Regions from separate parts of the Paenibacillus sp. FSL L8-0494 genome, predicted to be linked through region 1. Evidence: riboswitches for the same ligand, from Rfam matches in the RefSeq annotation. Region 1 holds a riboswitch; each other region holds the start of a gene.
What was found. Region 1 has a riboswitch for cyclic di-GMP ahead of NYE35_RS05050 (glycosyl hydrolase). Riboswitches for the same ligand answer to the same signal wherever they lie in the genome.
Positions count from the first base shown of each region.

Region 2: it holds a riboswitch for cyclic di-GMP, as region 1 does, so the genes downstream of both, NYE35_RS10825 (DUF6612 family protein) here and NYE35_RS05050 (glycosyl hydrolase) in region 1, are expected to answer to the same signal.
Region 3: it holds a riboswitch for cyclic di-GMP, as region 1 does, so the genes downstream of both, NYE35_RS30275 (NPCBM/NEW2 domain-containing protein) here and NYE35_RS05050 (glycosyl hydrolase) in region 1, are expected to answer to the same signal.
Region 4: it holds a riboswitch for cyclic di-GMP, as region 1 does, so the genes downstream of both, NYE35_RS03545 (transglutaminase-like domain-containing protein) here and NYE35_RS05050 (glycosyl hydrolase) in region 1, are expected to answer to the same signal.

Region 1 is NZ_JBBOPQ010000001.1:1,140,728-1,148,438, reverse strand. Features, by position in the region: gene NYE35_RS05060 (discoidin domain-containing protein) at 1-1,680, opposite strand, end outside; gene NYE35_RS05055 (glycosyl hydrolase) at 1,732-3,252, opposite strand; gene NYE35_RS05050 (glycosyl hydrolase) at 3,406-4,956, opposite strand; cyclic di-GMP riboswitch class I at 4,969-5,048, opposite strand; gene NYE35_RS05045 (sugar phosphate nucleotidyltransferase) at 5,185-6,558, opposite strand; gene NYE35_RS05040 (UDP-glucose dehydrogenase family protein) at 7,205-7,711, opposite strand, start outside.
Region 2 is NZ_JBBOPQ010000001.1:2,425,381-2,433,091, forward strand. Features, by position in the region: gene NYE35_RS10800 (RsmB/NOP family class I SAM-dependent RNA methyltransferase) at 1-268, shown strand, start outside; gene NYE35_RS10805 (pseudouridine synthase) at 271-1,035, shown strand; gene NYE35_RS10810 (Cof-type HAD-IIB family hydrolase) at 1,070-1,870, shown strand; gene NYE35_RS10815 (DUF4179 domain-containing protein) at 1,996-3,609, opposite strand; gene NYE35_RS10820 (RNA polymerase sigma factor) at 3,593-4,111, opposite strand; cyclic di-GMP riboswitch class I at 4,315-4,406, shown strand; gene NYE35_RS10825 (DUF6612 family protein) at 4,524-5,378, shown strand; gene NYE35_RS10830 (NADH-dependent flavin oxidoreductase) at 5,491-6,654, shown strand; gene NYE35_RS10835 (CapA family protein) at 6,732-7,711, opposite strand, start outside.
Region 3 is NZ_JBBOPQ010000001.1:6,714,611-6,722,321, forward strand. Features, by position in the region: gene NYE35_RS30275 (NPCBM/NEW2 domain-containing protein) at 1-4,646, opposite strand, end outside; cyclic di-GMP riboswitch class I at 4,905-4,991, opposite strand; gene NYE35_RS30280 (hypothetical protein) at 5,149-5,715, opposite strand; gene NYE35_RS30285 (EAL domain-containing protein) at 5,832-6,815, opposite strand; gene NYE35_RS30290 (Crp/Fnr family transcriptional regulator) at 6,871-7,554, opposite strand; gene NYE35_RS30295 (leucine-rich repeat domain-containing protein) at 7,690-7,711, shown strand, end outside.
Region 4 is NZ_JBBOPQ010000001.1:775,083-782,793, forward strand. Features, by position in the region: gene NYE35_RS03525 (phospholipid carrier-dependent glycosyltransferase) at 1-181, shown strand, start outside; gene NYE35_RS03530 (glycosyltransferase family 2 protein) at 279-1,259, shown strand; gene NYE35_RS03535 (GtrA family protein) at 1,246-1,653, shown strand; gene NYE35_RS03540 (class D sortase) at 1,756-2,415, shown strand; cyclic di-GMP riboswitch class I at 2,535-2,617, shown strand; cyclic di-GMP riboswitch class I at 2,692-2,772, shown strand; gene NYE35_RS03545 (transglutaminase-like domain-containing protein) at 2,786-3,595, shown strand; rRNA gene NYE35_RS03550 (16S ribosomal RNA) at 3,963-5,520, shown strand; rRNA gene NYE35_RS03555 (23S ribosomal RNA) at 5,753-7,711, shown strand, end outside.

The sequences.
Region 1 (7,711 bases):
GGCAAGACTGAGCCTTCTCATGATGCTGACACGTGAATCCTCATTTTCTTTTGTATAATAAATCTCTGTGGTCGCCGGATCATGCTCTTCTAAATTAAACCCGTATTTGAATAAACTGAAATCCTTAAAAAAAGCAGCATGCTGCACAAACATATCCGCATAACCAATATGCGCACGCATGATCCGGTCGAATACAGCCGCTGTCCGCTCCGTTGCCCCGTATTGATAGGCATCCACATGACTGTCCGAAGTACCAAATTCAGTGGTCAGCATTTTTTTGCCGAGTCCATTGTCTGCGCCAGTGAAGGTCTTCAAATTCTCAGTAAAGCTTCCTCCATTACTAAAAATATAAGAGTCCCCGTAGGAATGTCCATTGGTCAAATCCGTAACCTTCTCCAGCTCCATACGTTGCTCTGGATCACGTTCCCAGCCATCCGGATCTCCACATTCCTTCCCAGTTCCCTTCTGATTACCGCAGGAATCCTCACTGTAACTCGGCCAATACGCCCAGCCCGGAGCAACAGTTTGTAAATGGGGCGCGATTTGCTTGCCCTTTTTATTTAGCCAGTCCGCAATCGCCAAGTTAACTGCCTTAGAACGATTGAATAATCCTGGCTCATTATCTACCTCATAATATTGAAAATAGGGGCTATATTGCTCAAAATAATCCGTCAGCTTTTTCTCTGCATCAGCGGGCAACGATCCGTCTGCCTTAAGCTTAATATCACCAGTATGCAAATACAGAGCAACCGCCTGCATGTTGTAATCCTGCAACACCTTGTAATATTCCATCATATCCGAGCAGGACCGCCCAACATCGCTGGCACAGCTGGTTCGCATCACATTGCCGCTATAAGCCATACCTAGCCATTTGATAACATAAGGCAAGTGCGTAACTGCACCTTCATCGAAATAAAATTGCTTATTATTCACTACTGTTCCGGTCAATGTGTAGCTGCCATGGATAGGCTCAGAAATTGGAGCGTTAAGAGACTCTAAACGGAGATTATCCCAAGTCCACCAGGAATATTCGTCTTCTTTGTCACTGCAATATAAACAGCGAACCGTTTGCAGCTTCAATTCGTTCGTTCCTATCTTCAATTGCTCCTTGGGAATATATAATTCATAGGTCTTTTGAAAGCTATATTCACTTTCTGTGCCAGCAACGCCTGCAATTTGAATGATCCCCGACAATTGATGATTGGAGAACACACTCATTTGCGGCACGGATTTATACGCATCCAGAATACCTACGCTAAATAAGACCCCATTCTCCGGGATCTTATTTAGCTGATATGTGATCGTTAATTCCGGCTGGGTCTTTCCATTCAAGCCTGCAGGCAAGCTCTGCAGAGCCGATGATTTGAGCACCGAAGAAGGAACATTAAAGTCCTTCTTGCTGCCAGAAGTGCCACTCGCAGCGAATTCAGCTGCTGAGCCATCATGTTGTCCCAGATTCCAGATCACAGTACCATCCGGTATTTCTGCTGCAGCATCAGTTCCTGCAGATAGTCTCGGTATATTGGCACCTACCTTATAATCGTTTGTCCTATTCGTTCCGAAGACAGAGACAGACAACAGAAACAAGACGGTTAATGCGGCGAATTTTAGTAATAACAGTAATGGTTTGTTTGCAGATATCTTATTTTTTCTATTAGATATTCTCCTCGTTATTCCCATCCATAGGTCCTCTCTTTCTTCCGGAATGTCTTACCCTATCATTTCATTAGATTAAGGAAGGAACAATGCCCCTTGTGGAATTACCTGCTGCTTCTGGCTGGAACTCTCCCATAGCAAACGAAGATTGGCATCTCCTTCATTCTCATAATATTCAATTTGGATATCATAAAGCGTTCCAGCTGTGAGCGGGATACTTCCTTTATGAAGGGTTGCACTTTGATTTTTCCAATTGTCGATGATCAGCTTTCCGTCAATCCAGACACGGACTCCATCATCAGAGGATGCTGAAATTGTATATTTCTCACTGAATTTGGGTTTGAGCTTCCCTTTCCAGCGTACAGAAAAGTGATCTTCATTTATCCCTGAGGCAGGTGACGCACCATGCCAATTAAAATCAATCTTACGGTCATCGCGGATAAGTACCGCTTCTCCCTCTAAATCAGTATTGTTATAGTATTCTCCAGTTAAACCCGTTAGGGTTACCGGAGTTACGGGTGCTATCGAAGGACCTCCTGTTGTGAGAACATAGTCCTCTCTCGATACTATAAACGAGTCTTTCATAAAGCTTTTAATTGACTGTAGCGTATTATTTTCTGTCAGTAATTTTCCCCAGGTCATCATATAGACCCATTTATTTTGTTTCTCAGTTAATACATCCGGGTTCGGCAGCTGTCCGCTCTCCCCGATTCCGATAGGTTTACCCTCGGCCAATGCGAGCAGATCCTCATAGTAGGACTGCTTATAATCGTTATTGTAGATATCCGCAGCCAGAACATCGAGTTTATCCCCACCGGGATAATATGCAGCATAAGGATCTGACCATTCATTCGGCGCATTCGGATTCCATACCCACAGTAGATTATTTAGCTTGTGTGTGTTTACAAAACGATCATAGACAATACTCCAAAGCTCTGAAAAATTGTCCTTTTTCCCCCACCAAAACCAACCGCCATTCATTTCATGGTAAGGTCGCCATAAGACTGGAACTCCGGCATCACGCAATTGTCCCAAATATCCAGCAACCTCGTCTAGATCTGAGATTAGCCTCTTATACTGAGCTGTCCCAGGTGTAACATAAGCATTAAATTTCTCTTGACTGAGACTTCTGTTTACATTGGACCATTCTGGAGATGTTCCCGGCAAACTCTGATGGAATGTCATGGCTACAATGCCACCCTCGTGATGCCATTCAATTGCACTGTCTATCACTGCTTGCCGCTGTTCTGCGATCGTCCCTTCGGATTGATTATTAATCGCCCCTAATTCATAACCATGTAGAACGGCATTTTGTCCCGAAGTATTCTTCAGCTTATGAACCAGTTCATCTGGGCTTTCTAGATAATCATGCTGGCCCGACAAAATCCCTTTGCCACGTAGATTCACCAAATTACTCAGCAGTTGCTTAGCCTCTTCAGAAGCCGATGGATTACTGGGTATAACCGGAGGTAAAGAGGAAGAAACACTCATAGCCTTCGGAAGACTCTTAACCTCTCCCCAAGGCAGCAAGGAAAAAATAATAAACACCGGTAACATAGTAAACAACAATCTGTTTTTCTTATAATATTTACGCAAATAAATCCTCCTTTCGGTAGCTGTACTGCCTCTACAGGTGCTAAATAAACATACCTGTTATCGGACAATCGTCTTCTGACCTAATGAGGACTATAGCTTAGTAGCTCTGCAATAACGCAGAGCCACTAAGGATCGACCTTTAATTTTCATCAATCAGGAGACATCCGGAAGAAAAAGTGCACTTGCTGGAACTGTCTCTTTAGCTTGACTAGCACTTTCCCACATCAAGCGGACTCTCGCATCGCCTTCATTCTCGTAATACTCCACCTTGATATCGTATAGCCGACCAGCCTTCAGCGTTATAGTGCCCTTACGCTCAGTACCACTTTGCTTAGTCCAACTATCAATCACGGATTCCCCATTCACCCAGACACGGATACCATCATCTGAGGTAGTGTAAAATGTATATTGCTCATTATATAACGGCTTAATTTTACCGCTCCAACGTATGGAGAAACGATCAATCCCGAGGGCGGCATCCGGCGAGCCTTGCCGCCAATTGAAATCGATTATTGCATCAGTTCTGTTAAGAGTTGCCGCTCCCGACAATAACATGTTGTTGTAATACTCTCCTGCAAGCCCCTTCGCGAGAGGAATTGCTGCCTCCCCCTCTTCTTCGGAAGGTGCCGGCGCTGGTGCGGCGCTAGGTGTCGGTGCCAGACCAGTATTTAATTTATCTCTGGTCAGGGTGTAGTTGCTATTCATAAATGTTTTGATTGTGTCTGCACTGTTATTTTCGTAAAGCATTTTTCCCCAGCTCATCATATACGTCCATTTACTTTGCGATTGCTGAAGCTTCTCCAGATTAGGCATTTCACCATTCTCCCCGATCGCAATCGGTTTGCCTGCGGCTAGACTCAACAAGCTGTCATAGTATTTTTGCTGGTAATCATTTTCGTATATATCTGCTGCCAGAATATCTACTTTATCAGCACCTGGATAAGTTAGCGCATAAGGATCTGACCAAACATTGGGAGCATTCGGACTCCATACCCATAACAAATTATTTAATTTATGAACGTTAACAAAACGGTCATACATTATATTCCATAGTTTAGAAAAGTTATTTTTCTTCCCCCACCAGAACCAGTTCCCGTTCATTTCATGATAGGGTCTCCAAAGCACCGGAACATTGGCATCGCGCAAGCTTTTTAAAGAGACTGCCACCTTATCAAGCTCAGCGATCAGATTATTATATTGCTTGGTACCCGGTGTAACGTAACTATCGAACTCACTCTGGCTAAGTGTTTTTTTCACATTATCCCAGTCATAAGAGGTGCCCGGCAGGTTAGCATGAAAAGTCATAGCTACGATCCCGCCCGCTTTATTCCAGTTGATGGCGCTGTTCACCACATTTTGACGTTGCCAAGCCATCGTTGCTTCGGACTGACCACTGATCGCACCCATTTCATAACCGTGAAGAGCCGCATATTGTCCGCTGGTTCCCTTCAGCATATTGTTAATTTCATCTGGACTTTCTAAATAGTCATGTTGACCAGCAATAATGCCTTTTCCTGAGATCGAGTAAAAATAGTTAAGCAGCTTTACGGCTTCAGGTGAGGCACCTGGGGTAACCGGCGTTCCAGAATTTGAAGCAGCTATGACAATAGACGGCGAAATTCCAACAGCAAGCGGAAGTGCAGTCAGAAACAGGACGAGTGACAGAAATGCACCAAACAATCGATACGTACGGTAAGCTTTCAAAATAATCTCCCTTTCGGTAGCCAGGCTGCCACTCTTTCGAAGGCCCTATAGCTTTGCGTCCCTACCTTTCGATAGGTTTGCCTTTTCAATTTAAGAGAAATAATCTCTCTTACCGTAAGTATCGACGACAATTAATGATATATTTAGTGTTTTTATGACTTTTTTTGATAATTGAGTCAATTTACCTGTTTCAAGAAATTTTGAATTGGTTAAATAGATAGGTTAGACCTATGAAATGAATTGTTGTAGTTCTATATCATTCCAGTCTAAAGTAATACGAATGTTATCTTCTTCTACTAATTCAGACCCCGTCTGTACCTCTATAAACTCAACATCCGTCAAAGCAAGGATCGCGTGTTTCGTTCCTTCCGGTATACGTACCACGTCCCCAGCCTTCACATTATGTTTTTTCTCATTCAGCACAATACTTGCTTCGCCGCTGACGATTGTCCAAATTTCACTACGCTTGCGATGTAATTGATAGCTGATATTATTCCCCTCGGATATAAAAATCCGTTTGGTCAGCACTTCATTGCCTTCATCATATTTCACATAATCAATAACTTTGTAATGGCCCCAGCGGCGTTCCTCGTACATCGGTCTCTGTTCAAAGGTCTTCAGCACTTCTTTAATCCGTGGGCTCTCAGCTTTATGGGTAACTAGAATTCCATCCGGGCTAGCCGCAATGATCAGATCCTTCGCACCAATTACCGTAATCGGAATGTCCAGCTCATTAATCAAGCAAGTCCCCTCAGAATCCGCCGTCACAAAACCTTTTCCTACATGCTTGCTGCTCATTTCCTCTGTCAGCGTATTCCACGTTCCAAGATCCTTCCAGAATCCATCATACGGCTGCACCACAATATGTTCTTCTTTCTCCACCACTTCATAATCAAAGCTGATGGAAGACAATAGCTTATACTGCTTCTGCAATTCTTCATATCCTAAAGGCAACCCTTTACGCTGCAAAATATCTAACAAGTACCCTAAACGGAAGGCAAACACTCCGCAATTCCACAATGCATTTTGCTCGATGAGCTGTTCTGCTTGTATGCGGTCTGGTTTCTCTTGAAAGTGACTCACCTTCATAAAACCATTCCCCCCCGCCTCTTCAGTGGTAGGAATAATATATCCGTATTTCTCTGAGGCATGTTCAGGAACAACACCCATTAGTGCCAGATTTGCTCCACTTTCCAGCATGGTCCCCTCAAGCATAGCTATGGTATCGAAAAAGGATGCTTCTACATAAGGGTCAACAGGCAATATTGCTACCGTCTCCGCTGGAGAAACACCTGCCACTGAATAAAGATAGGTAGCTGTTAAGGCGATAGCCGGAAAAGTATCCCGACGCTCCGGTTCAACGATAATCGGCACATGACTTCCCAGTTGGCTTTGTATCATTTCTACTTGGCCGCGGCCGGTGGCTAGATAAGATGATTCTGCCATCCCTGCTTCCTCCAGCTGTCTCCAGACACGTTGTACCATGGATTCTGGTTCACCTTGAGGGCTTTCAAGTACCTTTAGAAATTGCTTTGAACGTGAGTCGTTAGACAACGGCCATAACCGTTTACCTGAACCGCCTGATAGAAGTACCATTTTCATAGAATGAACCCTCCTTGAATGGAATGTATTAAAAGCTATGTCTTTGTTAGGTAGAATCCACTCCAAGGGATTTTGGACTTCCGATCGCTGTTATCCTCAGATTTCCTGATTGGACCGCTTCTCGCGGTAGAAATCCGAGGATAAAGGCGAACACTCCGTTTCTACAGTTCCAAATTCCCTTTCCGTTCTTAACCTAACCAACTACTTTTTAACAATGATCCATGCGCACCGGGCTGTACCAGCCGGAAGCGAGCACGTTTTTCTAAAGATTTGCTTCTGCTCCGGGGGAGGCAGCTGCAACTGCAAGAACAACTGCAAGAACAACTGCAACTACAAGAGCAAGACTAGTTGCCACCACAGAGACAGAGACAATGACAACTACAAATGCTACTGCTACTGCGGTATATAATCAGAGTACCTAACTTTATAAATTGCTTAGAACCTTAAAATAAGGGAACGAAGTGGCGGAAGAGAATTTTGGAACTGGAGGAGCAATAGCATCCGCCTTTGTCTGCGGATTTCTACCGCTATCAGCGGTTAAAATCAGGAAATCTGCAGACAACAGCGGCTGGAAGTCCAAACATTCTCTGGAGTCACGGCTCATCCCTAAATAGAAAAATCACAAGTTCAATCAATATAACTTAGATTAAACCGCTCCAGCCACACTAGCAGAATAACCGCTCAATCCGCCCATCTGCGGGCGGCCGACAGAATGATAAACGAGGCCGGTACCCTCGATTTGCTCCTTGGAATACACGTTGCGTCCATCGATCAATACCCCATTACGCATGCTTTTCGCCAGCTGATGCAGATCAATCTCCTTGAGCAGGCTCCAATCGGTCAAGAGGCAGACGGCATCGCTGCCCTCAGCCGCTTCCTCTGGCAGATGGCACCAGCGAAGCTGCGGATGATCGTATTGCTGCCTGAAATTTGTAGCTGCGATTGGATCATATAGTTTGACTGTTGCCCCCTCAGCCACCAGTGCCTCAACAATCTCTCTGGCTGGAGCTTCGCGGACATCATCAGTATTAGGCTTAAAGGCAAGCCCCCATATCCCAATCGTCGAACCGCGCAGGCTGCCAAGTGATTCATGCAGCTTGGAGATGATCATAAACCGTTGTCCCTTATTCACTTCGACTACAGATTTCAATAA
Region 2 (7,711 bases), 1.3 Mb from region 1:
CAGATTTATCCCAGGACATCCAATGGCTACCGCGTTACACCCTGAAGAGAGCTGCCGAAGTGTCTCACTTTCCAGTACGAGTAATGAAGCTATTTCCTATCTTAAAGGAGAGACATTGTTGATTAGTCAAGAACGTCTCTCTATTAAAATAGGAACTACCCAAAAAGGATACGTACTGGTCTGCATAGATGGTTATAGTGCAGGCTGGGGGAAGTGGCAGGACGGTGTGCTCAAGAATGAATATCCCGCAGGCTGGAGGTGGATGTAAGAATGAGCCTATCAGGGAAAACTGCAAAAAAGCAGCGTTTAGATAAAGTATTGTCCCATATGGGGGTAGGATCACGCAGCGATATTCGTAAACAAGCCAAGCAAGGTTTAATTACCGTGAATGGTGCAGTCGTCAAGGATAGTGGATTTCATGTAGACCCTTATCACGATAAAATTGTGGTTGGCGGCGAGCTTGTTACCTATCGTGAATTTATTTATCTTATGATGAATAAGCCACCGGGAGTTCTGTCGGCAACAGAGGACAAGCGGGATCGGACCGTTCTGGATCTTTTAAAGCAGGAATATGTACAGTTTGAACCTTTTCCTGTAGGAAGGTTAGATAAGGACACAGTAGGGCTGCTTCTGCTCACCAATGATGGAAAGCTTGCCCACGAACTACTATCGCCACGCAAGCATGTCCCTAAGACTTATGAAGCTACAGTTGAGGGAGACGTAGATGCAGACGATGTAGCGGCTTTTGCGGCAGGTGTCGAGCTGGAAGATGGATATGTTACTTTACCTGCACAGCTAACTATATTGGGAAGAGAACGCGGCAGTAAAGTAATCTCACATATTTCGCTGATCATCACAGAAGGGAAGTTTCACCAGGTGAAGCGAATGTTCCAAGCTGTCGGCAAAAAAGTCACTTTTCTGAAACGAGTATCTATGGGAGAATTGAGGCTGGACGAAAGTCTGCCAATGGGAGCTAGCCGGGAACTTACGCTAGAGGAACTGGCACTCTTAAGTACAGAAGCACCAGAACAATAATATATAGAAAAAGAAAGACAAGGATGGTGGGAGTATGAGATACAAACTGATTGCACTAGATGTGGATGGTACACTGTTGAATGATGATCACCACTTGAGCACTGAGAATAAAGAAGCCATTGCTGAGGTTACACGTCTTGGCGGGCAGATCGTGTTATGTACCGGCCGCAGTCCGCAGAACTCGATTCCTTTTATGGAGGAAATGGGGTTGTCTGGTTATGTGCTGGGTCATAACGGAGCTGCTACGGTTCGTGTGAAAGATCGGGAAGTGCTGCATCAATACGGTATGGATGCTCGTGGTCTTGACCCTTATATTGATTATTGTAGAAAGCATGATATTCATTATGATGTGAATACGGCTTTTGATATGTATGTAGATAATGTAGAAAACCTGACCAAAGAAGCCAATTATATGTATGAACACTTCCGTATCGTGCCGGCTACACTGCCAGCATGGGAAGATTTCCGTGAACCGGTTGTTAAGTTTACTGTATTTACACAACCAGAAATCCTTGACGAAGCTGAACGTGAATGGCGTACTTGGACCCATGAGTACAATATTTTGCGCAGTGGTGAATTTTTCGTTGATTTGATGCATCCGGAAGCCTCCAAGGGCAACGCCTTAAAGAATCTGGCTGTGAAGCTGGGAATTCCGCAAGAGGAAGTTCTTTCGATCGGTAATTATTTTAATGATATTTCTATGCTTACATACGCGGGTATGGGCGTTGCGATGGATAATTCTCCGGTTGAGGTCAAAGCGGCAGCGAATGCTGTAACGGGGTCTAACAACGAGCATGGTGTGCGAGATGCGCTGGTTAAATATTGTTTATCTTAATAATGGAAAGCATAAAGCGGACTTGAGTCCGTTCTATGCTTTTTTTGTTGTGAAGGAAATAAAAGAGATACATAAACAGAATTGATTCTATTAAAAATAATCCGCCCCTAGATTAACTTCCTGTATTAAAGTTTAATTTCCTCGTTCCGGCTAGGATCGCTATATTTATAGATACCAGGGTTCAGTTCGATTTTTTCGTCGAAAGGGATATCTTTGTAGCTATCAATATTAGTTCCTGTAGATATCATGCCCTTAGGTGTAATTTCAGGCACAACTTCTTTGCCATTAATCCGTAACGTAGTTTGGTTAACGCTTTTGAAGCCAGAAGATTTGGATGTTGATTCCACAATCAAATTTCCCCCCTCAGTATAGTAAGTGAATTCAATTTTTAACCCATCGACATCAAGTGAAGTGAACTGCTTTTCTTCTTTAGGTTTGTTTATAGTGATCCAATTCTTAGTAGTATCACGTTTCTCAATGACAGCATCCTTTAATATAAGTTTCATTGGAACATCGGACCAGTCGTTATACCATTCCGGAGATTCGAATTGAAATAAATGCTGGTAGCTTTCGGAATGATCTCCCTTCAAATTCCAACCCCCAGTGATTGTTTGATCACCTATAACCAACTGAGCGGTATTATAGTGGACAATTCCTTTTTTAAGCGAATCATTTTCATCTATTAGAATTTGGATATCCAAAGGGGTAACCACTAGCTGATCTAAGGTCATACCGGTCTTTTCTTGAAATTCAGGACTGTTATACAGTTTCTTAGTGTAAATCGCCTCACTTGCTTTTTTTCCATCTGCGTTAAAATCGAACTTCCACGTACCTGAAAATCGTTTCGCTTCTTCAATGTAACTAAAATGAAGACTAGCTTCCTTCCAATCTGATTCAGTTATATTAAAGACCTGTTCAATAAATAAATCCGATCCTTCGTTAGGCATGATGGTTGGAATTGCTTCATTCTCTTGACCACCAGTACTAACTACCAAATGTGGGTTACCCCGTCCTAAGTCAGATGGTGATGCAGCGACTTTGTAACGGATAATGGTTTGATTGGAAACATGTCGAACGGATTCGATTTGAATGCTTGGATATTGCTTAACTCCAGTATTGATAGTATCCCCTGCTTGATGATTAGATTGTAAGGGAATATTCCGATCACTGTAAAAAATGAGATTCCGTGCTTCAAACCTGTAGTCCTTTTTATCATCCTTTAATGTATCAGGTGTCTCATATACTCCAATGAGTTTCTGGCTTTCAGGATCGTATTCTAAATAACCGTATACCTTTGCCTTGGCACTGGATTCACTAGTCATGATGTTTTCCTCTGTAGCAAATCCAGTATATTTGGATAGATCAGATTTAGTATCAAGTGATAACAGCATTTTCATTTTTTCTCCATCAGTTACAACACCGTTCAAATTCATTGTTACTCCTGAAATGGAAGTTTGAAGATTATACTGTTGACCGATGCCGTTATTTAATGCATTGCTCACACTTCGACCACCAATTTTATCCCAATTAATCGTCATACTAGCGAATACAGGAATGGTTACAAGTAAGAGGCAAGAGAAGACAATACTGATAGGAATAAGCTTTTTATTAGACCTAGGAGTATTCTGGGAGGCATGCAGATTTCTTTGACGTGTATAAGCTTCTTGTTCTATGGCAGTCCACATCAAATCATAATCCGGTCGGGGAATATGTTTATCTTTTTCAATATAGAGACTCATTACTATTCAGCTCCTTTAGTTGGGTTCCACCCATTCTATTTAGTATTTTAAGTCCCTTGTTCAGTCTGGATTTTACAGTTCCTTCGGGTATGCTCATAACTTTAGAAATCTCGGGTACAGTCAATTCGTTTATAAAACGAAGGACTACTACCATTCTGATTTTGTCAGGAAGCTGACTGTATAACCCTTGTAATTCTTTTTTAGTTTCCTGTCGATCCAAACGTTTTTCTACAGGGTTTGATTCCTCAGACCTGGATAGTAAATAATTACGTACTTCTTTCATCCACCCCGTCTTACGCCTTTTGATCACACTGCTGCACTCATTCGAAGCAATTCGTAAAATCCAAGCTTTCAAGTTTCTTATCTTCGACTTATCCGCTAAGATAACTTTTACAAATACCTCTTGGGAAATATCCTCCGCATCTGCCTGATTTTTCATTAAGTAGTAACAAAAATAATATACTTGTTCTTTATAGAGCTCGAAAATTTCCCGGTCACTCATTTTGCTGCACCCCCTGTCTCTGCTGTTCTCATTAATAAGACTTATAAGCGTATGTAATCGTTCATTTTTCATTTTGATTGTAGTATTTCTTCTGAGTATCATAGCGAATTCGAATGGAAGATAAGTCGTTTACAGGTAATTATAACCATGATAAAATTAGCGGTGGGACATGCGTCCCTAATCTATTAAAACTAATTGAATGTCCGCGTTAAAGGTAAAATCATCGAAAGATGATGACACAAAGCCATGGGTCTAAAGCCTTTCGACAGAAGGAAATGATCGCCAGGCCGCCATAGGGATGTCTTATGAAGCATAAAGGATAGCTCTAAGAATATGTAGTCTATTTTGAGCTCTTTTATTATTTCGACCTATACGGCGTTACATTATCGCAAGGGGCCGAAAGGGGAAGTACATGAACAGTTTTTTCAAAACAATAGGTACTAGTTTGGCAGTAGGTGCTTTATTGCTGTCCGGAACGATCGGATGGATGTCTAATCCTGGAGTAGTGTCTGCAGCTACCTCAACAGCAGTAACCGCGGATCAGATGATCAGCAAAGTAACGGCAGCCTCCAAAGCAATAAAGAATTTCCATCTGGATGTGACCAAAAAACAGGATATTCAAAGCGGCGGGGTGCGTATCAGCAACACCAACACTCTGAAGCTGGATATCAGCCGTCTGCCGAATTTTGCCGCAGCAGGTACTGTCGCTAGCAGTCTTTTAGAAACATCTTACAGCTTGTATGCCAACGATAAGGAGTTTTACTATCTTGTAGACGGAAGTGAGCTTATCGATGAATCTGAAGACGATTCTTCAGGTTACGACGATGACGGGGAGCCGATCGATCCTGATGCACAGTATTGGCTTGGACTGGAGAAAACGGAATGGGATGCCTTTTACTCTAAAGGCCAATACGATCCTGTTTCCATGCTTGATTCGGTAAAAAGTTATAAAAAATCCATGAAAGTCAGCACTGCTGGCGCACAAACGGTCTTACAATTCACTGTAACCGATCCGACAGCAGCTAAGGGGATAATCAAACTCTATGACCAGGAGAACCTCTGGGATGGTGAGACAGTTCAACCCAAAAGCGTAACGTGGAAATTATTCGTCAATACTAAGACCTGGCAAACGGAAAAGCTGACAGTCGATCTGAGTTATGTGCTGGTAAGTGATGGAGCAAAAGATACATACACCACGAAAATTGAAGCTAAATACTCCAAGAATAATAAAGGTACAGCCATTGTAAAACCGGCCGAACTAGAATAATAAGGACGATTCATATCGAGCAAAAAGCGCTGTTCCGCTGAACAGTGCTTTTTGCTGTATTCAACAGCAGTTGTTTATTAGTTGACAAGAATAAATCATTGCTGTAATTTATATGTATGCGCATGTATATAATATTTTGTTTAAATATAATTTAATGAAAGTTGGGAAAAAGATGATAGCACTAGACACAACATTAACTTTTCGCAGAGGACTGACATTAAAAAATCGAGTGGTTATGGCTCCAATGACCACGCGAATGAGCTTTTATGACGGTGTAGTAACACAAGATGAATTGAAATACTATTCACTAAGAACGGGCGAAGTAGGTGCGGTCATCACTGCGGCAGCAAATGTACAAGAGGGTGGAAAAGGATGGGAAGGTGAACTTAGTGTTTCCTCCGATCAATTTATTCCTAGCCTTAGCCGATTAGCATCTACTATTAAACGAAATGGAACAAAAGCTATTTTACAACTATTCCATGCAGGAAGAATGACAGATTCAAAAATACTACGTGGCGTACAACCCGTTTCCTCCAGCGCCATTGCTGCCGAACGTCCGAATGCAGAAATTCCAAGAGCATTAACAGAAGATGAAATTTTCGGTGTAATTGAGGATTTTAAAAAAGCGACTCAACGAGCTATTCAAGCTGGATTTGACGGGGTAGAAATTCATGGAGCAAACACATATTTAGTCCAACAGTTCTTCTCTCCACACTCCAACCGTCGTGATGATCAATGGGGCGGAAGCTTAGAGAAAAGATTTAATTTCATTAACCAATTAGTGGATGCGGTTATTGCTGTCGTTGACAATTCAAAGGTTAAGGATTTTATTGTCGGTTATCGTTTTTCTCCAGAAGAATATGAAGAGCCTGGAATTAAAATCACCGATACCTTTTATCTCATTGATAAATTAGCTGATAAAAAGCTAGATTATCTGCATATTTCATTAGGGGATTTTAAGAAAGTATCTGCATCAGAAGATTTTAAAGAAAAATCAATCCTGCAATATGTACATGAGAAAATCAATGGCCGTGTACCTTTAATTGGGGTCGGAGATATCCGTACCAAACAGGACGCAGAGGACACGTTGACAAATGCTGAATTAGTAGCAGTAGGACGTTCTCTTATCATTGATCCTCATTGGACAAGTAAAGTGCTGGAGGGTAATGAAGATATCATCAGAAGAGTACTTGCTGATCAAGATAGAGAAGAACTCGTAGTAGAGAATGGTATTCTAGAATTCCTTAAATTAATGATGCCTGATCGTTTACGCTAAACCCAAACACAGTTTTGAGCGCTAAATCTATAACGTTCCGCGGTAATTCCGCGGAACGTTATTTTTCTGTAACGACTCTATTCCCTCTTTAAGATTGTTGTCGTATGTTTCAACATTCGATTCATGAGATTTCGCCGTTCTGTTTTTATGTCGGTGTCGCTTTTCTTTAATGCGTCGCGGATGGGGATGATCTCTGTAATTTTCCTGCCGCTTTTTATTCTTCGATCTACACAAGTCGGGATGTAACCTACGTTAGTTATACTCGTGTGTCCTTTTTCATCCTTCTTTATTTTAAGCGTAAGAATGATACCGCTTTGTGTATAAGGAATATTCATTAGTTTAGTCGAAACAAAATTCCCCAATGAGTAAATAACGAATTGTTTTTTTCCACGAAGCGCTAACGGTTGTAGAACATGTGGGTGAGACCCCAGTATGATGTCGGCGCCATTTTTAAAGAAGAGATTGACCAGCTCTTTTTGCCTCTTGTTTGGAGTGTAACGGTATTCGCTTCCGAAATGCAGATAAAGCAAGACTAGATCGACTTTCTTTTTTAAATCTCGAATCTCCCGAATGATTTTGGGCGTAGATATCCGGTTAACCAGCCATGGCTTACTCACTGGTACAGGAATTCGGTTGGTTCCTGCTGTGTAGGAGAGGATGCCGATCGTAATTCCTTTGACGTTTTTAATAAGCGTTCTCTTGGATTCTTCTAATGATTTAGCTGTTCCCGTGTGGTCGATTCCATTACGGTCTAGAACTCGTAACGTCCGAACCAGACCCGGGGCACCATAATCCATGCAATGATTGTTGGCCGTTACTAATACGTCGAATCCGGCTTGCTTAAGTGCAGGGGCCAGTTCGTCTGGACATTTGAATATCGGACCGCCTGAACGTGGGCTTTTCCGGCACTCGGGGCCACTTCCAGCAAAGGTGGTTTCGAGATTGCCAATCGTCAAATCAGCCTGGTTTAGATAAGGAGCTACTTTTGCAAACAGGGGGCTGAACGAATAGGTTCCGTCAGGCTGTTTAGCATCCGAAATAATATAACGTTTGACCA
Region 3 (7,711 bases), 5.6 Mb from region 1:
GTCAGATACGTAAAGTCCGTCATGTCTACTACGGCTATAGTTCTAATCTTCGTGGTCGTATTTCCATCACTATCTGTTACTGTGTAAGTGATTGGATACTTTCCAGCCCGGTTGAATTTAACTTGCTCTTGGCCTGTGACCTTCACTTGAGCCGTCAAGTCACCGTCTTCCGAATCCATTGCCGAATAGCTTTCACTGATATCAATCGCTTGGCCCACTTTGGTTGAGACAGATTTAGGTATGGTAAGCTCTGGTGTATTGTTCAAGATCAAAAACTTCGCATCAGCAAAATCACCGTGATCTGAAGCATTTCCGTTACCTGCATTATCTAACACCAGCTTCAATTCACTTACACCCTTAACAGGTATCCGCGCAAGCTTGGCTTCTGTACCAAATTTCATCAGTCCGCTGTTATAAACCTCTGCCCCATCGGCAAAGATTTTGAAAATTACACTGGAGTTGCTCTGCTCAGGGATATTTCTATCAACCCCTACATACGTTTCAAAATATTCATAGTTTGCACCCGCCAGATTATACACGATTTCAGAGCTGGCATGGGTTCCTAAGCCCTTAGCGAACTCTTTGACCTCACCATTTACCAGCAGCTTAAACGGATTGTTAGAGCTAGCCTTATCTTTTCGAACCACATTATAATCCGTTTTTGCCGATTGCCAATCTACATCACTCAGGTATTTACTAGCGCTGTATACAACAATCTTTCTGGCCTGCACAGCGGAGTTTCCATCTGAGTCTGTAACTGAAAACTCGACGTTGTAAGTCCCTGTTTTGCTTGATGTGAATCCATTGGATTGTACTTCAACGGCTCCAATTAAATTACCATCTTCCGTATCAAAAGCTGTTACATCGCTCAACACATCAAATTCGCTGTTCAGCTTAACGAAGTTTGTCTCTTCCGGCACTGTAATGATAGGTTTGCTTGAATTATTCGAGAACTTCGCATCGGCCCATACCGTATGGTCTGAAGCATTGCCATCCTTAGCATCTGTTGTGACCAGCTTCACCTCTCTTGCGCCAGTCACTGGGATTTTCACAAATTGATGTTCTGTTCCTGCCCGGAAAACATCACTCTCAAATTTCTGTTCTCCATCCACATACACTGCAAAAGTAGCCGAGGAAGGTTTCCCTTTCATGGCCTGATCGATCCCAATGTAGCTTTCAAAGAAGTCGTAACCCTTACCTTCAATATCGTAAACTACCTCAGAGTTGGCATGAACACCAATCCCTTTCGCGTACGTCGCAGCCAATCCTTGGCGAACAAGGGTTATGATTCCCCCGGAAATAGCTTTATCTTTCTTTAATTCACCCCAGCCTACAACGACTGACTTGGCATTGAGATCGGAAATATAGGCGTAGTCGCTCGTTACCGTAACCTGTGTGGTTTTCGTTTTCGTAACCCCTTCGCTTTTCACTTCATATACAATTTCGTAGTTGCCTTTTTGCGTTACATCAACGTTATTGGCTTTCAGAGAGACATCCGCAGTAATATCGTTTCCTAGATAGTTAGCCGCTTTTACATAGCTCATCGGATCAAAGGTTTGATTAAGCTTTAAAGTGAGCTGATCTTCAACAGACAAGGCTGGCTTAAAGGCTTTAACCTGTACGGGCTTCAGTGGGTTCAGCTTTTTATCATAACCGACGATCTTGTACGTATAGTTGATACTCGCATCTACATTCTGATCCACAAATTGGTCAGTTCCTGTAAAACCAACTAACACATCATTTCTATACACTTCATATCCTAAAAAGTCTTGCTTAAGCTCTTTATCTATACTGAAACTTAACGTGTTCGTTCTAGCCGTGGTGTTAGGTGTGATATTAACCTTAATAGCCAGATTTTTATCCGCTATTCCAGTTCCCTCATAATTAATCACCGAGTTATTTAAATACCATAACTTTTGCGGTGCCGGATACTTGGCTACTTTCGCTTTTGTCTCAGGATTCACAGTGAAGCCATGTCTGGCAAAATAGCTGCTTAAATCTAATCCTAGTACTTCGGAGGAGAACTCCACCAAATACTGCTGCTTGGAATTGTCACCGTTGGTAAGGGTGACCTTCCGCTCCCGATATAGCTTGGTCAGCTCTGTCCAGTATCCCGGATGTGCCAGCTCCAGCTGCCAATAGGCTCCGAGTTGTGCAAATAAGCCCTGCTGATTCATAACCACTTTATTTTCTTCGAGGACATATTTATAGATATCTGATTCATACGGTATACGATTATCTATCGAATTCGCCGCGACAGACATAAACATAGACACCATATTATTAGTTACTTCGCCATATTCCCGTTCACCCATAGCCAAGCGATGCCCAATTTCGTGATTCAGTCCCCAGCCCGGATAAGCTTTGTTAAAATCACCTAACATGGTTCCTACTGTTCCAAGTTGGATCCCTGTATGATCTCCCGCTGCATACATCGCACCATAAGGCTGCATCAATCGAATATTCTCACGAATTAGCTTGGCATCATGAATCTCACTACTGCCATCCAAGCCATAGAAGGTAAAAATGCTTTTCATCCAGGTGTCATACCCAGTTACGGTATCCAGCGGGTTATTTCCTTGCGTAATAAATTTGTTGTACGCTTCAGTCGCAGTTCCTGTAAAAATAACATGATCGCTGGCCATTTCTACCACATCGATAAGTTTGCGATCTTGAACATTTGGATGAACCGCTTTATCTTCGTCTAATCTTTGTTTGTATGTGGTTAAGAAGGTTCTGAATTGTTCTGGATCCGTGGTCTTGGTCATAAAAGGAATCTTTTCTAAACCTTCGAAGCGGATCAGTGGCGCCTTCCCTTGCTCCTCAGCTGTATAGGGATTTACGATATAAACGGTGCCGCCCTTAGTTACATCATGAGCATAAGCACTAGTCGTTGTAATTTCAGGTACAGTTATAGTGTTCTTGCCCGCACGCAATTGTACGCCCCTAGCCCAACTATTCCAAGCTCCCTCTTGTTGAGAAAAGATCAAAGAAGGCAACTTATCACCCGAAGCAGCATCCACATAAACATTGATGGTCTCGCCAGGCATTGCCGCAAGTCCTGTAGGCTGGTTGTTCGTGCCGAAGCCTATTCTCAGGTTTTGCTGAGCATGTTTTTTCATATCTCCACGCTGCTCGGCCTCAATGATGGTGCCTTCGGTTTGAACTTCACCATTCACTAGCTTCTTAGCTAAATCCAAAGAATCTTTCAGGATTGGATAGAGCGGATGTACTTTTGCCGCTTCTTCTAATTCGTTGATTGCTTCGACGCTATTATAAGCAGGCACAACCGCACTCATCGTTCCATCTGTGAAAATACCATTTACAGCTTCGCTTACTTTATCTTCTGTATAAAATCTAAATTCAGCCGCAAAAGGTCTGTTAATATTAGCTTTTGTGAACTTAAATTTTAATCTTTTAAACTTCGTCGGCTCGAATTTAAATTCCAAAAAATCATTGGTACTAATCGCGGTTCCGCTAGATACCAGTTGGAAGGTCTCTCCTTTACTCGTCTCTGATGCATAGATTTCAAAAGCCTCTGGGAATCCTTTGCGGTTATCTCTAGCCAAAAAAGCCACTCTGTCCAGCACTTCCGCTTGCGCTAGTTCAAACACGACTTCATTCGTGAAGCTTGCATCATTGTTTTTGTTCGTTTCCCAATGCGTAGTGGGCTGGTCATCCAGCATATATTCAGGCTTCGTACCTGGGTAGCTTCCACCGTTCACCGTTACTTTTGATACGTTTGCATTTGGCATTCTATAAGCTTGGCTATAGGCATTTTCATAGGCTGTACCATACCCTTTTAGCTTCGAAACCTTGGCTGCCGTTGCGTCTACCTGATGGTTCTCCAAAAGGATCTTTGCATTCTCTATCTCTTCTTTAAACTGCGTATACAGTGGATGTGCCTGCACTTCATTCTCTAAAGCTGTTAATTTCTCTGTCGTATTAAAGGCAGCACTAACTTGGCTCAAGGTATCATCTGTAAATAAATTTTTCATTTTAGCAGAGACACTATCCTCTTTATAAAAAGAAAACTCAGCCGCACTCGCCCAATCTTGGTTGGCTTTTTTGAAGACAAATTTAAATCTCTTAAAAGCCGTAGGTGCGAACTGAATCTCCACTACATCACCGGTTGAGCCTTTATATTCTCCAGAAGACACGAGTGTGAAATCGCCCGCATCTGTAGTGGAGCCATAGATATCAAATTCTTGAGCAAAACCTTTACCTTTAGCACCAGATTGCCTAGCGGCGTAGACCATTCTATTTAATTCAGTGGACTCATTGAAAACAAACACAACCTCATTCGTAAACGTTGAACTATTCGGTTTGCCAGTCTCCCAATGCGTGCTCATATCCCCATCCATAGCCTTAGCTATAGGCGAGCCTGAGTAGTTGCCACCGTTATTTGTGATGGATTTAATATTTGCTGGATTCATTCTAAAAACCTCATTATAGGCATTTAGAGCATCCTTGCCGTACAGCTCAAACGGAATAACCGAAGCGTTGCTTAATAAGTTGACCTTACTTTGCGCGACTGTTTTTGTTACATTTACCTTGCTTGCCTCACTTGCTAAAGCATAACCTGCCTCACTCGAAAAACTGGCTAACATGGCCGCCGATGTAGCGATCGCAATCATTTTCTTCATCTCTTCTTACCCCCAGATGTCATATGAATCTCTCCAGTGCCCAAAAATGGGCACAAAAAAAACTACCCCAAAAGAGTAGCTTGATTGCGTATAAAGTCGCCTAAAAATTAAGACTTAATTTTTATTAAACCTTAACAAGCATAAACGTCTTCGGCGTCCTTATAAGGACGGTAAGCGTTTAAGCGAGAAATATAAGATATTAAGTATAGGTGTATAACTTATACTTTCTTATATTTTAACAAAAAGCGTTACACACTCTTTGGCAGCTGGCTGACAATAGTTATGATAACCTTAGTCCCTATAGCTTTGCGTCCCTACATTTCCATAGGTTTGCCTATGAAGTTTCGAATACATTCAAAGAGTAACATAAGCCTAGATCTGATCGCATGATTAATTGGTATGAAATGAGTATAGGTAATTGCAATTAGTTTTTCTCATGTGATAGATATTATTTATCGACTATCCCGGAAGAGAATGGGATCCTTTAGGACTGGAGGTCTAATTAACTCCCCGATCCGAACAAACGCCGGAACCAATTCCACACATCGCCCGTGATGGGAATTAATCCGAAACCATGTTCGCCAACTGCGATTACACCATATGCCCATTGTCCGATAGCTATGGCACCCCCAGCGATCCTGCCTATCGCTATCGCACCAAACGCCGTATCCCCTATGGCGATGGCCCCCAACGCTTTTTCCGCGATTGCGATCGCTCCTACAGCCACTCCTGCAATCGCAATCGCTCCCACTGCGAAGCCAAGCCAGCTAAGTGCTATTGCTCCAATCGCTAACCACATTCCCAGTGATATTGCTCCTAAGGAAAGTACGCCCACGCTTATCGCACCTATGGAAATCAATCCGACAGCTACATCTCCAATAGCGATTAAACCAACAGCTGTCTTTACACGGGGTTTACTTCCATGACCATACTTTTGACCTGAGTATCGCCCTAAATTACTACGAATACTGATGACCGGAAATGAGGGAGAAGGCCATTGATAATCAATTTCTCGTCCATCAAAGCCCCTAGAATCCGCCCAGCGCGTTACAAATTGATGCCATTTCATATCCATCCCGTCCCCCTTTTCAAATTACCTAAATTATACAACCCCGAGGGTTGGCTGTACTCAGACTCTGACCTGAAATTCATCTCATCCTCTGGACCGATATATACTCATTAGGATTACTGTTTGGGAATAGGATCAGGCTTTCCAAATAAATATCCCTGAAACAACTGATAACCACTCTGCTTAAGCCATTCAAAGTCCTCTCTAAACTCCACACCTTCTGCTAAAGGAACAGATTGGATTTCTAAAGCCTTTTCTAAAAATTGTTTAGCTATTTTCTGTTTGTTCGGATCACTGGACACGCCTTGAACATATTTCATATCTAACTTCATGTAATGAGGTTTAAGCTCCAATAACATCTCGATCGTGCTGAAGCCCTCACCAACATCATCTAAAGCGTATTCAAATCCCCGATCCTTGTAATATGTCAAAATAGCTTTCAAATGAGCGAGATCATCCACTTTCTCCGTCTCAACAACTTCAAAGACAAAAAGAGAGGGGTCGACGCCTAATTGATTGGCCAGTTCAACGGTTGATCTTAAGCAGAACTCTGGAGCGTAAATTGATGTAGGGATAAAATTAATAAACGTTTTTTTATTTAAGGGTGCAGCATATTTTACAGCCGTCATTCTACATAACCTGTCTAAAGCATATAAACGCCCACGATTCCGTGCCGCCGCAAAAATCTCATTAGGATAGATAAGGGATCCGTCTTCTTTTTTAAATCTGGATAGGAGCTCGTATGCAAAAATCTCTTCCCTTACGTTCACAATCGGTTGGAAGTAGCAAGTAACAAGACCCTTAGTGATAACCTCATCAATCCACTCCATATCAAGTACATTGGGTAATTCGGATAGAGGTCTCCATGTTTGGTCATCTATACGAAATTCAATTTTCCCGGACTCCATATGATCGTTACAGAAATCCAGAAGATCTCGCGCTTCAGCTTCCTTAATCGTAATCACATTTTCTTCTACCTTATGTATCGTATTCCTTCTACTCAAGTGATGAATAACCTCAGGTAAAACCCTAAGATTAAGCTCACCATGAGCCTTGATTTGAAAATTCAGCTCTCTTACTACACAATGATTACAAGCCATATTCATAACCCCTTTAATAATGGATTCTTTGAAAAAGATCCCGGAACGGCTCTTCTCAATCGAAATCCGTATACTCCAGTAAATATGTCGCGTCTAACACGGTGATCTGCTGATGTTGAATCTCAATAATCTTTTGCTCTTGCAGATCTTTAAGCACAAGGGTAGCCGTCTCCCTTAACGTTCCGATCATATCCGCGAACTGCTGATGGGTCAATCGAAGATCAATCCGCTGTTTGCCTTGCTCCTCTACTCCAAATCTTTGGTATAGTCTTCTCAGCGTAAATATCGCACGCGCTCTCGCATCATGAAATTTCATTTCATGTAATAACCGATTCGATAAAAATAAACGGTCCATTTGCAGCAGCATCAATTGCTCCTTAATCAACGGGTAATCGGCAAGCATCTGCTTAAAAAGCTCATGTTTAATCTCAAATAATACAGTATCATTCATAGCCACCGCAGACAGCACTCTTATATTGGAGGGATGGATCACTTCCAGATCGCCAAAGAAATCGCCTTTTCCAAAAAGATCTACGGTATGCTCTTTCCCTTTCGTAGTAGCGTACACCCTTATAATCCCCGAATAGATAATGTAGGCATAATCCCCCGGATCTGATTCTGCAAACACCAGGGTCCCCTTAGAATATGCCTTATAAGTGAATAATCCTGAGACCGCCTCGATCTTCTCCGAGGGTAAACCTTGAAAAAAGCGAGTGCCAGTCCAAAAAGAAGCTTCCATCTCATTATTCCTTTCTAACACATTCCATAGTTTTGTATGCCAACATACTGATAATAAATCATCATCCTGTTATATTCTATCGTAACGTTGTCACATAGGCTTGATGCCAATACAAATTACAAAGGAGATCCATTCATGAAATATAATTTTGACGGAA
Region 4 (7,711 bases), 370 kb from region 1:
TATTGTATATATAATGAAGTTGCTGGATAGTAAATTCCCTGAGGCCCGTTACGTACAGTATGTCTATGTAGCCGTTGCTTTGCTGCTCTTTATCGCTTTCTACCCGGTACTGTCAGGGATGCAGGTCAGTGGAGATTACGTGAAAGATATGCTGCGTTGGTTCCCTACTTGGGTTTTCTAGGATTTAATAAAAATCTATAAAATAAGTTTATGCATGCAGCGTTATTATGAAGTGTAGATGGATGTAACGCTCCAAAAAGCTTGTAGGAGGAATAAAGGTGAAAGCCAGATATAGTGTGATTGTACCCATGTTCAATGAGGAGCAAGTAATTAGCCATACTTATGAACGTTTGAAAAAAGTAATGGACGAGTGCGGCGATACTTATGAGCTGGTCTTCGTCAATGACGGCAGTCGTGATCGTTCCGCCCAGATGATTCGGGAGATCTGTGAACGAGACGAGCATGTCAAGCTGATTGACTTCTCGCGTAATTTCGGACATCAGGTAGCGATTACAGCTGGCATGGACTATGCCGAAGGTCAAGCGGTTGTTGTTATTGACGCTGATCTTCAGGATCCTCCGGAGGTCATTTTGCAAATGATCGAGAAGTGGAAAGAGGGCTACGACGTTGTATATGCGAAACGCCTGAAGCGCCACGGAGAAACGATGTTCAAAAAGGTCACCGCGAAGCTTTTTTACCGCCTGCTCAGCAGTATGACAAGTGTGGATATTCCTACGGATACAGGCGATTTCCGTCTTATTGACCGTAAGGTATGTGATGTCCTGCGGGGACTTAAAGAAAAGAACCGCTATGTCCGAGGTTTGGTGAGCTGGGTTGGCTTCAAGCAGACTATGGTGGAATATGAACGGGAAGAACGTTTTGCCGGAGAAACCAAATATCCGCTGAAGAAAATGATTCGTTTTGCGTTAGATGGCATCACCTCTTTTTCACATAAGCCGCTTAAGATTGCTACGTATATTGGATTCTTCCTTTCATTCTCTAGCTTTCTCTATTTATTTTTCGTCTTGTTTCAAAAGATATTTTTCACCTCCTGGACGGTTCCGGGCTGGGCTTCCATTGTAGGCGTCAATCTGCTCTTTAACGGTATCGTTCTGATGCTGTTGGGTGTGATTGGGGAGTATATCGGACGGATTTATGACGAGTCTAAAGATAGACCGCTATATATTGTTAGTGAGACTAAAGGCTACCAGAACGAAGAACAACTGGACCGCCGGAAGGACCACAATGATGTCAGATAAGAACTTGCGCGCTGCATTCATACAGTTCCTCAAATTTAATGCCGTAGGTTTACTCAATACGCTGATTGATTTTGTGATTTTTACATTGTTGAATTCACTAGGGATGGTATACGCATTGGCGCAGGTGATCTCCTATAGTGCAGGTACGGCGAATAGCTTTATTTTGAATAAAAAAGTAACCTTTCGTGATCGCAACCGGGGGAATAAAGAAGGCTTCGACCGCGTGCAGCTGGTCAAGTTTATCGTGCTGAATCTGGTAGTGCTCGGAATATCACTGCTGCTAATGCATCTGTTGACAGACCGACTAGGTATTCAAGTCTTGATCTCCAAGGTGCTGGTTACCTTTATCACGGTGATCATCAATTTCTTTGGAAGTCGTAAATGGGTATTTTAAACATTAATTTCAGGCAGAAGGAGTTGCTATGCTTAAAGGCAAGTAGCTGCTTCTGCTTGATTTGTATATAACCATAGAAACAATATACGGAGGTGAATAACATTGCGTAAATTCTCCTATCTACTCATACTGGCTGGGATACTTATCATGTTATATCCGACAGCTAACGAATGGTACAACGACAGGCAGCAGGAGAAGTTATTAGAAACGGCTGAACTAAGCACTGCCGATAGTACTCCCCAGCCAGATTTGAAGAGCAGGTATGCTGAAGTTACTCAGCTGTTAGCAGAGGAATCGGTTCTGGATGCTCAGGCACAGCCCCAACCCCAAGAGACAGAAAAGCCTGAACCGGAGATTGAGGTCGGTGGCAAAGTAATCGCCCTAATTGAAATCGGTAAGATTGATTTGAAGCTGCCTGTATTAGAAGGGGCTACAAAAGCTAATATGAAACATGCTGCAGCCCATATGAAAGAAACGGCACCCCTTGGAGAGATCGGAAATGCTGCAATCGCGGCGCATCGGGCTCGAACTACGGGTCGTTTGTTTAACAGATTGAATGAGGTTGTTGTGGGGGATGTTATCACGGTAAAGACTAGTGATCAGGTGTTTAACTATGAGGTATACGATATTTCTGTTGTAGATCCGAGTGATGTCTCCGTTCTTGACGGGAATGACAAGGATAAGATTCTTACTCTGATTACATGTGATCCGCTAGTGAATCCAACGCATCGGCTGATTGTTCATGCTAAATTAACAAAATGAGAATAGTGAATGACAAGAAAACACAAATACCGGGAGATATTTATAAAATAATGGGTAATCTAGTAAATTAGGTCTTGTTCACAACTATAAATATGATAGTATTATACTATAAAAGCTCAACACGATAACGGCAAACCTTCCGAAAGGTAGGGACGCAAAGCTAAAGGGCCTTTTCCCGAAAGGATGGCAGCCAGCTACCGAATGGAGAGGCTTTTTTTGTTTGTTTCAAATGGATTCTATCAATTATATCTAGTAAAGCTAGAACAGATAGAGCTTATACGATAACGGCAAACCTATCGAAAGGTAGGGACGCAAAGCTAAAGGGCCTTCCCGAAAGGATGGCAGCCAGCTACCGAAAGGAGTTTTATCCGTGAAAAAGGTTTATTTTATGCTGGTGGCGTTGTTCGTCCTCATGACTTCAGTTCCGGTAAGTTCAGCTCAAGCTGCAAGTGCAGATGCCAGCTGGTTGATTACATCCAAAGTGGCTGAAGGTGTTATTGGTATTAACTATGATATTCCGAAAGATAAAAGAATCAAACTCATGATCACCAAAGATAACAGCAGCTATACTTATAACTTGTATGCTTCTGGACAAGCTGAGGACTTCCCTTTGCAACAAGGAAATGGGACTTATAAGGTTTCTGTTCTGGAGAACACAACCGGTAATAAATACAAAGCGTTATATTCCGAAGTAGTAGACGTAACCATGAGTGACTCGAATTCCGTATATTTGGGCTCCGTACAGAATGTGAAATGGAGTTCTTCTGATAAAGCGATTGTCAAAGCTAAACAATTAGTACAAGGCAAAACAACAGACGAAGAGAAAGTTAAAGCGATCTATAACTATGTAGTTGCGAATGTACAATATGACTACTCTCTTGCTAATAGTGTAACTACTGATTATATTCCAAGCATCGATAAGACATTGACTACTAAAAAAGGGATTTGCTATGATTACGCTTCTCTTTTTGCCGCAATGCTGCGGAGTGTAGATGTTCCTGCTAAGTTGGTAATGGGGAATACAAGCTACGTTACGCAATATCATGCCTGGAACGAAGTATTGCTTAATGGGAAGTGGGTTACCATTGATACTACAGTGGATGCAGGACTTGCAAAGAGTGATAAGAAAACCGATTTAATTAAAGCCTCAAGCAAATATACTGCGGCAAAATACTATTAAATTCGCCGCTAGAAACATAACTCTATTAAATAAACAACTAGCTTAATTATTAAGCTAGTTGTTTATTTTTATATTAGGGGTTGCTTTTCTATTAATAGTTGGGGTATTATAGGTAAGCGTTGTTAGACAGCGTACAGGCGATACAAACGAGGCTGATAAAAAGCTTCGAAAAATAAAGCTTGCATTTCTGAAAACAACATGCTATATTATAAGAGTTGCTGCTGAGACATTAAACGGCGTCAACGAGAACTTGATCTTTGAAAACTGAACAACGAGTGAGTAGGAAATCACGTAAGTGAAATCCAAAATTAGAGAATTAATTTTCTCGTCAGATGTTTCAAAATGAGCATATCGCTCTTTTCAATACTAATTGGAGAGTTTGATCCTGGCTCAGGACGAACGCTGGCGGCGTGCCTAATACATGCAAGTCGAGCGGAGTTATTTTGAAAGCTTGCTTTCAAAATAACTTAGCGGCGGACGGGTGAGTAACACGTAGGCAACCTGCCCTTCAGACTGGGATAACTACCGGAAACGGTAGCTAATACCGGATAATTTCTTTTTTCTCCTGAGAGAAGAATGAAAGACGGAGCAATCTGTCACTGAGGGATGGGCCTGCGGCGCATTAGCTAGTTGGTGGGGTAACGGCCCACCAAGGCGACGATGCGTAGCCGACCTGAGAGGGTGAACGGCCACACTGGGACTGAGACACGGCCCAGACTCCTACGGGAGGCAGCAGTAGGGAATCTTCCGCAATGGGCGAAAGCCTGACGGAGCAACGCCGCGTGAGTGATGAAGGTTTTCGGATCGTAAAGCTCTGTTGCCAGGGAAGAACGTCCGGTAGAGTAACTGCTACCGGAGTGACGGTACCTGAGAAGAAAGCCCCGGCTAACTACGTGCCAGCAGCCGCGGTAATACGTAGGGGGCAAGCGTTGTCCGGAATTATTGGGCGTAAAGCGCGCGCAGGCGGCTATTTAAGTCTGGTGTTTAAACCTTGGGCTCAACCTGAGGTCGCACTGGAAACTGGGTGGCTTGAGTACAGAAGAGGAAAGTGGAATTCCACGTGTAGCGGTGAAATGCGTAGATATGTGGAGGAACACCAGTGGCGAAGGCGACTTTCTGGGCTGTAACTGACGCTGAGGCGCGAAAGCGTGGGGAGCAAACAGGATTAGATACCCTGGTAGTCCACGCCGTAAACGATGAGTGCTAGGTGTTAGGGGTTTCGATACCCTTGGTGCCGAAGTTAACACAGTAAGCACTCCGCCTGGGGAGTACGGTCGCAAGACTGAAACTCAAAGGAATTGACGGGGACCCGCACAAGCAGTGGAGTATGTGGTTTAATTCGAAGCAACGCGAAGAACCTTACCAGGTCTTGACATCCCTCTGAATCTGCTAGAGATAGCAGCGGCCTTCGGGACAGAGGAGACAGGTGGTGCATGGTTGTCGTCAGCTCGTGTCGTGAGATGTTGGGTTAAGTCCCGCAACGAGCGCAACCCTTAACTTTAGTTGCCAGCAGGTAATGCTGGGCACTCTAGAGTGACTGCCGGTGACAAACCGGAGGAAGGTGGGGATGACGTCAAATCATCATGCCCCTTATGACCTGGGCTACACACGTACTACAATGGCCGGTACAACGGGAAGCGAAGCCGCGAGGTGGAGCCAATCCCATCAAAGCCGGTCTCAGTTCGGATTGCAGGCTGCAACTCGCCTGCATGAAGTCGGAATTGCTAGTAATCGCGGATCAGCATGCCGCGGTGAATACGTTCCCGGGTCTTGTACACACCGCCCGTCACACCACGAGAGTTTACAACACCCGAAGTCGGTGGGGTAACCCGCAAGGGAGCCAGCCGCCGAAGGTGGGGTAGATGATTGGGGTGAAGTCGTAACAAGGTAGCCGTATCGGAAGGTGCGGCTGGATCACCTCCTTTCTATGGAGAATCGTTCTCTGCAATGAGGACATTCAAATCGGAAGCTCAGCTTCCAAAACTCAGGTTTAGGCCTGTTACTCACTCGTTGCTCAGTTTTGAGAGTTTAAGCTCTCAAGTAAGACTTGATCCTTGAAAACTGGATACCGAAACGAATTTGCGTTTTAGAACATCTTTTAGCAACTTGTGCAAACAAGTAAATGTTATTAGTGAGATTTTTCTTCGGAAGAATCAAGGTTAAGCTAATAAGAGCACACGGAGGATGCCTAGGCGCCAGGAGCCGACGAAGGACGTGGCGAACAACGAAACTGCCTCGGGGAGCTGTAAGCAAGCTTTGATCCGGGGGTGTCCGAATGGGGAAACCCAGCTGTGGTAATTCGCAGTTACTCATACCTGAATACATAGGGTGTGTAGAGGCAGACCAGGGGAACTGAAACATCTAAGTACCCTGAGGAAGAGAAAACAATAGTGATTCCGTCAGTAGCGGCGAGCGAACGCGGAACAGCCTAAACCTAAGAGCTTGCTCTTAGGGGTTGTGGGACGTCTCACATGGAGTTACAAAGGAATATGGTAGGTGAAGAGGTCTGGAAAGGCCCGCGATAGAGGTAAAAGCCCTGTAACCTAAACTGTGTTCTCTCCGAGACGGATCCCGAGTAGTGCGGGGCACGTGAAACCCCGTATGAATCCAGCAGGACCATCTGCTAAGGCTAAATACTACCTGGCGACCGATAGTGAAACAGTACCGTGAGGGAAAGGTGAAAAGCACCCCGGAAGGGGAGTGAAATAGAACCTGAAACCGTGTGCTTACAAAAAGTCAGAGCCCTATTAATGGGTGATGGCGTGCCTTTTGTAGAATGAACCGGCGAGTTACGTTTAACATGCAAGGTTAAGCCGAGAAGGTGGAGCCGCAGCGAAAGCGAGTCTGAATAGGGCGATTTAGTATGTGGACGTAGACCCGAAACCGTGTGATCTACCCCTGTCCAGGGTGAAGGTGCGGTAACACGCACTGGAGGCCCGAACCCACGTACGTTGAAAAGTGCGGGGATGAGGTGGGGGTAGCGGAGAAATTCCAATCGAACTCGGAGATAGCTGGTTCTCCCCGAAATAGCTTTAGGGCTAGCCTCGGTATAAGAGTAGTGGAGGTAGAGCACTGATTGGGTGCGGGGTCCGCAAGGATTACCAAGCTCAGTCAAACTCCGAATGCCATATACTTATTGCCGGGAGTCAGACAGTGAGTGCTAAGATCCATTGTCAAAAGGGAAACAGCCCAGACCATCAGCTAAGGTCCCCAAGTGTGTGTTAAGTGGGAAAGGATGTGGAGTTGCACAGACAACCAGGATGTTGGCTTAGAAGCAGCCACCATTGAAAGAGTGCGTAATAGCTCACTGGTCGAGTGACTCTGCGCCGAAAATGTAACGGGGCTAAACACACCACCGAAGCTATGGCTAGATACGTATGTATCTGGGGTAGGGGAGCGTTGTGTAGGGGTTGAAGGTGTACTGAAAAGAGCGCTGGACACTACACAAGTGAGAATGCCGGTATGAGTAACGAAAAGATCAGTGAGAATCTGATCCGCCGAAAGCCCAAGGTTTCCTGAGGAAGGCTCGTCCGCTCAGGGTAAGTCGGGACCTAAGGCGAGGCCGAAAGGCGTAGTCGAAGGACAACAGTTTGAAATTACTGTACCACCGTAATCCGCTATGAGCGATGGGGTGACGCAGGAGGGTAGTGACGCGGACTGATGGATGTCCGTCTAAGCAGTGAGGCTGATGTGTAGGCAAATCCGCACATCGATAAGGCTGGGCTGTGATGGGGAGCGAAAATTATAGTAGCGAAGGTCATGATCTCACACTGCCAAGAAAAGCCTCTAGCCAGGAGAAGGTGCCCGTACCGCAAACCGACACAGGTAGGCGAGAAGAGAATTCTAAGGCGCGCGGAAGAACTCTCGTTAAGGAACTCGGCAAAATGACCCCGTAACTTCGGGAGAAGGGGTGCCCCGGTAGTGTGAATAGCACGAGGGGGCCGCAGTGAAAAGGCCCAAGCGACTGTTTAGCAAAAACACAGGTCTGTGCGAAGCCGCAAGGCGAAGTATACGGGCTGACGCCTGCCCGGTGCTGGAAGGTTAAGGGGAGTGGTTAGGGGTAACCCGAAGCTATGAACCGAAGCCCCAGTAAACGGCGGCCGTAACTATAACGGT